2 linked regions of the Constrictibacter sp. MBR-5 genome follow. The protein of the gene in region 1 binds, or shares a complex with, the protein of each later gene. Links are inferred from orthologs where the notes say so. Each region holds a gene or a part of one and is shown on either strand. Other genes may lie near its edges.

Region 1 (5,294 bases):
GCCACGGATCCTCGTAGACGACACCGCCCAGCCACTCGGCATGCTTGCTGTAGGCGCGCTTCCACAATGCCCGGAAGGCGCGCGCCGACGACACGATCGGATAGTAGTAGACGCCGTAGCTGGCGGCGATTTCGGCCACCTTGTAGGGCATGCCGGCACCGCAGGTGACGCCGTGCACCAACCCCTGCGCGCCCTGCAGGACGCCGTGCAGGATGCGCTCCGCGCCGCCCATTTCCCACAGCACGTTCATGTGCATGCGGCCCTGGCCGTTGGAGCGCTCCCAGGCGACGCGCGCCTGGTGGATGGCGCCGCGGATCGCGTGCGCGATCAACTCCTCGTGACGCTCGCGGCGGGTCCGCCCGAAATAGAGCTGCGGGATCAGCACGCCGTTGTCGTCGAACGAGTCGGCGTTCACGCCGGAGAAGGTTCCGACGCCGCCGGCTTCGGCCCAGGCCCCGGAGCTCTCGCCGTTCGATACCGAGATTCCCTTGCCGCCCTCGATGAGAGGCAACACGTCCCGGCCCGAGATTCTCAGTGTCTTCAACTGCATTCCAGTCGTCGCTTCCCCGGTCTCTTTGATTCGCCGATGGACGGTCCACCCGCAAACAGTAGGGGGATATAAGTACGCGGGCGGAAAACGACCACCACCCGGGCTTAATCGAGGCCCGCCATCAGGCCGGGGTCGTCCGTGATGATGCTGTCGGCGCCCCAACGCCTCAGCCGCTCCGCGACCGGTCGTTCGTTGACCGTCCAGACCGCGACCGCATAGCCCGCCTCGCGCACCTGGGCGACCTGCTCTTCGGCGAGGTGGCGCCAGCCGAGATGCAGCGAGACGCAGTCCAGGTCCTTCGCCACCGTCCGCCAGTCCGCCGGCAGCCGGCTCGCGATCAGGCCACGCGGCCGGTCCGGTGCTGCCTCGCGCAGCGCCCACACCGTCTCGCGTGAAAAGCTCGAATAGACGAGCGGCCCCGCCCCCGCCGGCCATGCCGAATCGACGGCGCGCACGACCTGCTCGACCAGTGCCGCGGGTTCCTCGTCGTCGGACTTCAGTTCGACGTTCACGCCGATGCCGAGCGCGCGGATCTCGCGGAGCGCCTCCTCCAGGGAGGGGATGTTGGCTGTACCGGCGGCCGGAACGCCGGGTCCCGCCACCGCGATGGCGCTCAGCGTCTCGACGGTCATCGCGCGAACGGCGCCGGGACGTCCGGTCGTCCTGTCCAGCGTGGCGTCGTGGAAAACCACCAGCCCGTCGGCGGCGAGGCGGACGTCGAGTTCAACCCAGGCGGCGCCCGCGGCCGCACCCGCGCGAAATGCGGCGAGCGTGTTCTCGGGGGCCAGCAGCGCCGCGCCCCGATGTCCCACAATCAGCGGAAACGAGATCATTCCACCCCTGGACCGGTTAGAGGTACGGGGCGGCCGGCATCGTGCCGGCCGCCCCGCCGTTCACCTGGGTTCAGCCGGCGGGCTGCGCGTCCTGCAGATCGTCGCCGGTCTTCTGGTCCACCGCCTTCATCGACAGCTTCACCTTGCCGCGATCGTCGACGCCGAGGACCTTCACCTTCACCATGTCGCCGACATTGACGATGTCGCCGACCGCCTTCACCCGCTCGGGTGCCAGCTCGCTGATGTGGACGAGGCCGTCGCGGCTTCCGAGGAAGTTCACGAAGGCGCCGAAGTCCATGATCTTCACGACCTTGCCCGTGTAGATCACGCCGACTTCCGGCTCCGCCACGATCCCGCGGATCCAGTCGATCGCCTTCTTCGAGGCGGACTCCTCGATCGCCGCGATCTTGATCGTGCCGTCGTCCTCGATGTCGATCTTGGCGCCGGTCTGCTCGACGATCTCGCGGATCACCTTGCCGCCCGACCCGATGACCTCACGGATCTTCTCGCGCGGGATCGTGATCGTCGTGATGCGCGGCGCGTTCGAGCTGACCTCGGTCCGGGCGCCCTCCAGCGCCTTCGCCATCTCGCCGAGGATGTGCATGCGCCCACCCTTCGCCTGGTCGAGCGCGACCTTCATGATCTCCTCGGTGATCGAGGTGATCTTGATGTCCATCTGCAGCGCGGTGATGCCGTCGGCCGTACCGGCGACCTTGAAGTCCATGTCGCCGAGATGGTCCTCGTCGCCCAGGATGTCCGACAGGACGGCGAAGCGGTCGCCTTCCTTGATCAGGCCCATCGCGATGCCGGCCACCGGTGCCTTCGTCGGCACGCCGGCATCCATCAGCGCCAGCGACGCGCCGCAGACGCTCGCCATCGACGACGAACCGTTCGACTCGGTGATCTCCGAGACGACGCGGACGGTGTAGGGGAACTTCTCCTTCTCCGGCATCAGCGGATGCACGGCCCGCCATGCGAGCTTGCCGTGGCCGATCTCACGCCGGCCCGGGGAGCCCATGCGGCCGGCCTCGCCGGTAGAATAGGGAGGGAAGTTGTAGTGCAGCAGGAAGTGCTCGCGGTAGCTGCCGGCGAGCGTGTCCATCAGCTGCTCGTCGTCGCCGGTGCCCAGCGTCGCCACGACCAGCGCCTGGGTCTCGCCGCGGGTGAAGAGGGCGCTGCCGTGCGCACGCGGCAGGACGCCGACCTCGGCGACGATCGGCCGGACCGTCTTGGTGTCGCGACCGTCGATGCGCTTGCCGGTGTCGAGGATCTGGCCGCGGACGATGTCGCGCTCCAGGCCCTTGAACAGGCCGGAGACCTGAGCGGCGGCGTTCGGATCGTCGGCGAAGGCGGCGACCGCCTCGTCCTTGGCGGCGGCGAGCGCCGTCTGGCGGTCCTGCTTCACCTGCAGGCTGTAGGCCTTCTGCAGCTTCTTGCCGGCGACGTCGCGCAGGCGCTTCTTCAGTTCGTCGATGCCGACGGCCTCGGTCGGAAGGTCCCACGGGTCCTTCGCGCATTCCTCGGCCATGTCGATGATCATGTTCAGCACCGGCTTGAAGCCGCGGTGGCCGAACATCACGGCTTCGAGCATCTGGTCTTCCGAGAGTTCCTGCGCCTCGGACTCGACCATCAGCACGCCGTCGGCCGTGCCCGCAACCACCAGGTCGAGGGTGGTGCGCGGCATGTCGTCGAGAACCGGGTTGAGCACCAGTTCGCCGTCGATGCGGCCGACGCGGGCGCCGCCGATCGGGCCGAGGAACGGAATGCCGGACAGCGTCAGCGCCGCCGAGGTGCCGACCAGCGCGACGATGTCGGGGTCGTTCTCGAGGTCGTGGCTCAGGACCGTGCAGACGACCTGCGTCTCGTTGCGGAAGCCCTTGGCGAACAGCGGACGGATCGGCCGATCGATCAGGCGCGACGTCAGCGTCTCCTTCTCGGAGGGGCGCGCCTCGCGCTTGAAGAAGCCGCCGGGGATCCTGCCCGCAGCGAAGGTCTTCTCCTGGTAGTTGACCGTGAGCGGGAAGAAATCGATGCCGGGGCGCTGGGTCTTCGCGGCGGTCGCCGTGCAGAGCACGATCGTTTCGCCGTAGGTCGCGAGCACGGCCGCGTCCGCCTGGCGCGCGATGCGCCCCGTTTCGAGAACGAGCTTGCGCCCGCCCCACTCGATTTCCTTGCGTGTGATGTTGAACATCGTAGATCGTGTCCTTTCGGGCGGAACCGGCGGCACTGTCACTTCCATGGCCGCGGTCGGAACGGACGGTTCCGCTTCACCTGTAAGTCGGGCTCCGGATCGCTTCGCGACCCACGGCGGCCCCATTGCCGCCGGTGCGTCGGCCCGACGCACCCTGCTGCCCCGCCCTCACCGGTGCCCTCCTCGGACACGACGGTATGGATCCCGCGGTTCTCGGCCGCGCGCGGCCGAGCCGGGCGGAGCGCCGCCCGCGGGATCCCCTGCCTTCTGCCTACCGCCGCAGGCCCAGTCGCTGGATCAGGTCCTCGTAGCGCTTCTGGTGGGAGCGCCGGACATAGTCCAGCAGGCTGCGCCGCTGGCCGACCATCATCAGCAGGCCACGACGGGAGTGAACGTCCTTCTTGTGCGTCTGAAGGTGCTCGGTCAGGTTGCGGATGCGCTCCGAGAGGATCGCCACCTGTACCTCTGGCGAACCGGTGTCGCCTTCCTTGGCACCGTATTCCTTGATGAGTTCCTGCTTGCGCTCGGCCGTAATCGACATCGGGTGCTCCTTTTCCTAGGGGTTGATGACCCGCACCGGCTGGACCCGGCCGCCCTCGAAGCGGGCGAGCGCGACGGTGATGCCGTCGCTGGTCGCCCGCACCGTGGCGCCGTCGGCGAGATCGCCGATTCGGCCGAGGTCCGTGGTACGGAAAAGCGGCACAGACTGCCCCTGGCGCAGACTGGCCGCTTCGCTTCCGGAGACGGCCAGCGCCGGGATGTCGGCCAGCGCGGTCTCAACCGGAAGAAGGTGCTCGCAATCGGGCGCAATATGCCCGAGTGCCTCGAGGGACGCCAGCGGGATCGCGCCGGCTTCCGTGAAGGGCCCGACGCGCGTACGGCGCAGGGCGGCGATGTGTCCGACGGTGCCGACGGCCTGCGCCAGGTCGCGCGCGAGGCTGCGCATATAGGCGCCCTTGCCGCAGGCGACGTCGAAGTCGGCATGGTCGTCGTCGACCATTTCGATCAGCCGGAAGTCGTGGATCTCGATGGGGCGCGCCTGCAGTTCCACCGCGCGCTGCTCGCGCGCCAGATTGTAGGACCGCTGGCCCTCGACCTTGATGGCGGAGTAGATCGGCGGGACCTGCTGGATGGTGCCGATGAACTGCGGCAGCGCCGCCTCGATCTGCGCCGCGGTCGGCCGGACGTCGCTCGTCGCGATGATCTCGCCCTCGGCGTCGTCGGTGTCGCGCGCCTCGCCCCAGCGCAGCCGGAAGCGATAGGCCTTCTCGCCGTCCATCGCATAGGACACGGTCTTGGTCGCGTCGCCCAATGCCAGCGGCAGCACGCCGGTCGCCAGCGGATCGAGCGTGCCGCCGTGCCCTGTCTTCGCGTCGTCCGCCAGCCGCCTGACGCGGTTGCAGACCGTGGTCGAGGTGATGCCGCTCGGCTTGTCGACGATGATCCAGCCCGATATCGACGGGCCCTTGGCGCGCCTACGCCGACCCATCGTCGCCTCCCGCATCGCCGCCGCCGATGGCGCGATCACGCTCGCGCGCATCGCGGATCAGCGCCTCGACGCGCTCCGCCTCCTCGAACGAGGTGTCGGGCTCGAAGCGCAGTTCGGGCACGAAGCGCGCCTCGACCGTCTTGGCGATCTGCGCGCGGAAGAAGCCACGCGCCCGCTTCAGGGCCGCGATGGTCTGGTCCATGTTCTCGCCGCCCAGCGGCGTCACGAAGG
Region 2 (5,509 bases), on another replicon or contig:
CGTCTCGATGCCGGTGATCGTCAGGAAGGCGTTGATCGGCGCCATCGCCGCACCGAGGTCGCGCAGGCCGACGGCGTGGCCGTGCACGGTCATCGCCAGATCGCCGAAGGTCTCGTGGAAGCGCAGGCCGTGATAGGCCGGCTCCGGCTGGCTGAGGCTCGGAAACTTGTCGTTGCGCGACCAGTCGAACCGCCCGCTGTCGACGACCATTCCGCCCATGGCGTTGCCGTGGCCCGACAGGAACTTCGTCGTCGAGTGGACAACGATGTCCGCCCCCCACTCGATCGGCCGGCACAGGAACGGCGAGGCGAGGGTGTTGTCGACCACCAGCGGAATGCCCGCCTCGTGCGCGATGGCGGCGACCTTCTCCAGGTCGACGACCACGCCGCCGGGATTGGCCAGGCTCTCGACGAAGATCATCTTCGTCTCCGGCGTCAGGGCGCGGCGGAAATTCTCCGGATCGTCGGGATCGACCAGCGTGGCCTGCCAGCCGAACTTGGCGAAGGTCCGGGTGAACTGGGTGATCGTCCCGCCATAGACCTTGTTCGACGCCAGGATGTGGTCGCCCGGCTGCAGCAGCGTGAAGCAGGCGAGCATCTGCGCCGCATGCCCCGAGGCCGTCGCGATGGCGCCACGGCCGCCCTCCAGCGTCGCGACCCGCTCCTCCAGCACCGAGACAGTGGGATTGCCGAGCCGCGAGTAGATGTAGCCGTAGGTCTGCAGGTTGAAGAGCGATGCCGCTTGGTCGGCGTCCTCGAAGACGAACGAGGTCGTCTGGTAGATCGGCGTCGAACGTGCGCCGGTCATCGGGTCGGGGGAGGCGCCGGCGTGAATCGCCAGCGTCTCGATACCGTAGCGCGGTCTATCGCCGGTCATCGCTCATGCCTCGGGTCGCTTGGCGGGGCCTGTCCTGGAATCAAGCGCGGCGGCGCTTGCTCGAAATGATGCCGGTGTTGACGCCGCTCCAGCCGAGTTCGCCGCACAGGCGGGAATACTCGATCTTCGGGCAGCGGTTCATGACGACCGTCAGGCCGGCGGCCTCGGCGCGTGCGGCGGCGGCATCGTTGCGCACGCCGATCTGCATCCAGACCGTCTTCGCGCCGCATGCGACGGCCTCGTCCGTGATCGGTCCGGCTGCTTCCGAATTGCGGAAGATGTCGACCATCTCGTAGGGGACGGGCACGTCCCGGAGCGCGGCGTAGGTCGTCTCGCCCAGGATCTCCTGCCCGGTGGCACCCGGGTTGACCGGAATGACCCGGTAGCCCTTCGCCTGCAGGTACTTCATCACGAAATAGCTCGGCCGGTTCCAGTGGGGGCTGGCACCCACCATCGCCACGGTCCGCACCGACTTCAGGATGCCGCGCAGATAGTCGTCGCCATAGGCATCGTGGTTCATGGCTCACTCCCTACGCGATGTCGCCGCGGAACAGGGTCGGCCGTCGCCCGGTGGGGGCGACGGCCGTTGTCCCTTATGCGACGTCCGTCAGTCGGTCGGACGCTGCCACCAGCCGCGGCGACGCCGCTGCGGCGCCTCGGAGGCCTCGGCGACCGCCGGCTCCCTTTCCCGTTCGGCGGCAGCCGGTGCGGGAGAGGCCGGCACAGGGGCGGCCTCGGGCGCGGCGGGTGCCGCCGCCGGCTTGGCGTCCACGGTCTCCGTGGCGACGGTGTCCGCGGCGGCGCGCTTCGGCCGACGCGAGCGCGGTGCCTTCGCCGGCGCGGCTTCCGTCTTTGCCGGCGCAGTCTCCTCGGCTGCCGCCTTGGCCTTCGCCGGGCGGCGGGTCCGCGGCTTCCGCGGCGTCTCCTCGGCTGTCGGTGCGGCCTCGACAGGTGCCGGCGCGGCTTCTGCCGCTGCGGCCTTGGGCTTGCGTGTGCGCCGCGCCTTCGGCTTGGGCGCCGGCTCCTCGGCGACGGGCGCCGCTTCGGCCGGCGGCGTCGCCTCGACCACGGCGATCGGTGCCGCGGGTGCCTCGGCAACCGGTGCCGATGCGACCGGCTCCACGACGGGCTCTTCCGGAGCGGGCTCGGCGGCCACCGGTTCCGGTGCTACCGGTTCGGGTGCCGCATGCTCGGGCGCAGCCGGCTCCGGCTCGCCAGCGGGGGCCTCGGCCTCCTCGGCTGCAGCCTCGCCGACGCCGTCGCCCATGGTCGCCTCGGTCGTGCCGATTTCGCCCTCGGGGCGGCGTCCACCGCGCCGGCGTCCGCCGCGGCGTCCGCGGCGGCGCCGCTTCGCCGCGCCCGCGCTGTCAGCGTCTTCCTCGGCTTCCGCCCGGGCCGGCCGCTCGGCCGGTTCTTCCGGGGCGGAGGCCGCGACGGGCGTCGGCGCCGCGATCGCGGCGATCTCTTCCGCCTCCGCCAGATCCTCGTCGTCGCCGACCGTCTCGTAGGTGGCCTCGATGACCGGCTCGATCACGCGCGTCTGCTCGATGCGGAAGGCCGGGCCGACCAGCCCGTCGTCGCACTCGATCATGATCCGCAGTGCGTTGGCACGCTCGAGATCGTGCAGCGCATGGCGCTTATGGTTGAGGATGTAGAGGGCGACCGGCGTCGGCACGTAGACCGCGACCTCGGCATTGCGCCGCTTCAGCGCATCCTCCTCGATCGAGCGAAACACGTAGAGCGCGGTCGACTCGACCGACCGCACCGAGCCGTGGCCGGCGCAGGTCGGGCAGACGACCATGCTGGTCTCGAACAGGCTTGGCCGCAGGCGCTGGCGGGAGAGCTCCACCAGGCCGAGCTGGCTGATGCGGCCCATCTGGATGCGCGCGCGGTCGTTCTTGAGCGCCTCCTTCAGGCGACGCTCGACCGCCGAATTGTTGCGGCGGTCCTCCATGTCGATGAAGTCGATGACGACGATGCCGGCGAGATCGCGCAGGCGGAGCTGGCGGGCGATCTCGTCCGCTGCCTCCAGGTTCGTCTTGACCGCCGTCTCCTCGATGTGACGCTCGCGCGTCGCGCGGCCGGAGTTCACGTCGATCGCGACCAGGGCCTCGGTCGCGTTGAGCACGATGTACCCGCCGGAGCGCAGCCGCACCGTATGCGAGTGCAGCGCGTCGAGCTGACTCTCGACCCCGAAGCGCGGGAAGATGTGCGCCGACGGGTCCTTGTAGGCCGTCACGCGGTCCACGTGCGTCGGCATCAGCGCGTTCATGAACTCGCGCGCGGCCCGGTACGCCGTGTCGCCCTCGACCAGGATCTCGTCGATGTCCTGGCTGTAGGTGTCGCGGATGGCGCGCTTGATGAGGCTCGCTTCCTCGTAGATCAGCGCCGGTGCGCGCGAACTCAGCGTCTTCTCGCGGATCTCGTCCCAGACGCGCAGCAGGAAGTCGTAGTCGCGCCGGATCTCGGGCTTCGTCCGCTCCATGCCGGCGGTGCGCAGGATCACGCCCATGCCCTCCGGCACGTCGAGCGAGTCGATGACTTCCTTCAGGCGGCGGCGGTCGGCGACGTTGGTGATCTTGCGGGAAATGCCCCCGCCGCGCACGGCGTTCGGCATCAGCACGCAATAGCGGCCGGCCAGCGAGATGTAGCTGGTCAGCGCTGCGCCCTTGTTGCCGCGTTCCTCCTTGGTGACCTGCACCAGGATGATCTGGCGGCGCTTGATCACTTCCTGGATCTTGTAGTGCCGGCGCATCCGGGGCCGGGCGCGCGGGGCGTCCTCGACTTCATCCTCGGCGCCGCCGACGGTCTCGATCGGCTCGGCGTCCTCGCCGTCCTCGTCCGCTTCGGCATGCACGGCGTCGTCGCCGGCTTCGGCCGCGATCTCTTCGACGTCCGCGTCTTCGTCCTGATCGGCGTCGTCGATCAGCGCCTCGCGGTCGGCGATCGGAATCCGATAATAGTCGGGGTGGATGTCGTTGAACGGCAGGAAGCCGTGGCGGTTGCCGCCATACTCGACGAAGGCCGCCTGGAGCGACGGCTCGACGCGGGTGATCTTGCCGAGATAGATGTTGCCCTTGAGGGTCTTTCGCGCCGACGACTCGTAGTCGAAATCGTCTACGCGTTCACCATCGAGCACGACGACGCGGGTTTCTTCCGGCTGCGTCGCGTCGATCAGCATACGCTTTGTCATACGTTTCTTTCTCCGGGGCCGGTCCGGGAGGGCGACAGAGCGCCAAGGACATGGCCGGCGTGAGATCGCGGCTGCGAGTCGTGCCGCGTCCGGCGCCTGCGGCACAAGGCCGTGGCGGCGTCGGACGACTGCTCTGACTCGAATTCATGCGCGCGCTACACCCGGGACCGGCAGATGGGGGTGACCTCGACGGGAGCGGCCCGCCTGGATTTCGGCGCCAGGGGCGCGCAGCAGCTCTCCATCCGAATCGAGGGGCTGCCGTGCTGCCGCTTCCGCGCTGCCGCTCCGGCTTTGGCTGCGATTCGAACACCTGTGCGACTCGCGACGCGTAACATAGCCACATGCGGCACGTGTCACAACCGCGAACACGGATCTGGCCCAAAAACTGCCAGAATGCACATTCGTCATTGAATCCCGAGCCTTACGCGAGCACTATTCGCGCGCTACGTTAAAAGCGGTCGTGCCATGAGGCGTTTTTCACGGCTCCTGGGTTGTCTGGTTCTGCTCGCCGGCTTGCTGGGAGCGGGGGCGGCGCAGGCTGTCCCCGAGGTTACGGCGGTGCGCGTCGGCGATCAGGCGTCGAGCACGCGCGTCGTCCTCGACCTGTCCGAGCCCGTCACCTATCGCCTGTTCACGCTGGCGAACCCGCACCGCGTCGTCCTCGACCTGCCGGAACTGGCCTGGAGTGTGGCGGAGGCGGAGGTCGGCCTCGGCGTCGTCACGGGCCTCCGGCACGGCCTTTTTCGGCCAGGCACGTCCCGGGTGGTGTTCGATCTGGGCCAGCCGGTCAGGGTGCAGGATGCCTTCATGCTGCCGCCCAACGCCGAGCACGGCCACCGGCTCGTCGTCGACATCGAGCCGCTCGCCGGCGGATCCGAAAGCCGGGTCGCCACGGCCGCACCGGTGCAGACCGCCTCGATCGCACCGGTCATGCCGGTCGTCCGCCGGCCGGCGATGCGCGTCGTGGCGATCGATGCGGGCCACGGCGGCGTGGATCCGGGCGCCATCGGCGTGCGCGGGACCTTCGAGAAGAACGTCACGCTCGCCGCGGCGCGCGAACTGCGGCGCCAGTTGGAGGCGACCGGCCGCTACAAGGTCGTCATGACGCGTTCGGACGACACCTTTCTGAGGTTGCGTGAGCGGGTCGCGACCGCTCGCCACGGCGGCGCGGAGCTCTTCATTTCGCTCCACGCGGATTCGCATCCCAGCGCGGCGACCCGCGGCCTCTCCGTCTACACGCTCTCGGCGACCGCCTCGGACAAGGAGGCGGCGGCTTTGGCGCAGCGCGAGAACAAGGCCGATCTCATTGCGGGCGTCGACCTCTCGGCGGAAAGCCGCGAGGTCGTCGACATCCTGATCGACCTCGCCCAGCGCGAGACGATGAACCTCTCCGCCCAGTACGCGGGCATGCTGGTTTCAAACCTTCGTGAGGCGGTCACG

What was found.
Region 2: the proteins of pnp (region 1) and ABIE65_RS24430 are in contact, whole or in part, in a cryo-EM structure (PDB 9QH0), measured with the Escherichia coli proteins. The link is inferred for Constrictibacter sp. MBR-5 from one-to-one orthologs.

Annotation. Positions count from the first base shown.
Region 1 is NZ_JBEPTK010000011.1:169,777-175,070, forward strand. What follows is about bases 1,039-4,010. They hold pnp (polyribonucleotide nucleotidyltransferase), read right to left. Parts: upstream 3,623-4,010; coding sequence 1,454-3,622; downstream 1,039-1,453. Other genes in these bases: ABIE65_RS20400 (glycerophosphodiester phosphodiesterase family protein), read right to left, coding at 1,039-1,383; rpsO (30S ribosomal protein S15), read right to left, coding at 3,846-4,010. In the rest of the region: ABIE65_RS20395 (NAD(P)H-dependent flavin oxidoreductase), read right to left, coding at 1-550; more of ABIE65_RS20400, read right to left, coding at 655-1,038; more of rpsO, read right to left, coding at 4,011-4,115; tRNA pseudouridine(55) synthase TruB, read right to left, coding at 4,131-5,063; 30S ribosome-binding factor RbfA, read right to left, coding at 5,050-5,294. UniProt on the Escherichia coli protein: Involved in mRNA degradation. Catalyzes the phosphorolysis of single-stranded polyribonucleotides processively in the 3'- to 5'-direction. Also involved, along with RNase II, in tRNA processing.
Region 2 is NZ_JBEPTK010000019.1:18,251-23,759, forward strand. What follows is about bases 1,277-4,463. They hold ABIE65_RS24430 (Rne/Rng family ribonuclease), read right to left. Parts: upstream 4,070-4,463; coding sequence 1,484-4,069; downstream 1,277-1,483. Other genes in these bases: ABIE65_RS24425 (CoA-binding protein), read right to left, coding at 1,277-1,396. In the rest of the region: ABIE65_RS24420 (O-acetylhomoserine aminocarboxypropyltransferase), read right to left, coding at 1-876; more of ABIE65_RS24425, read right to left, coding at 917-1,276; ABIE65_RS24435 (N-acetylmuramoyl-L-alanine amidase), read left to right, coding at 4,535-5,509. UniProt on the Escherichia coli protein: Endoribonuclease that plays a central role in RNA processing and decay. Required for the maturation of 5S and 16S rRNAs and the majority of tRNAs. Also involved in the degradation of most mRNAs.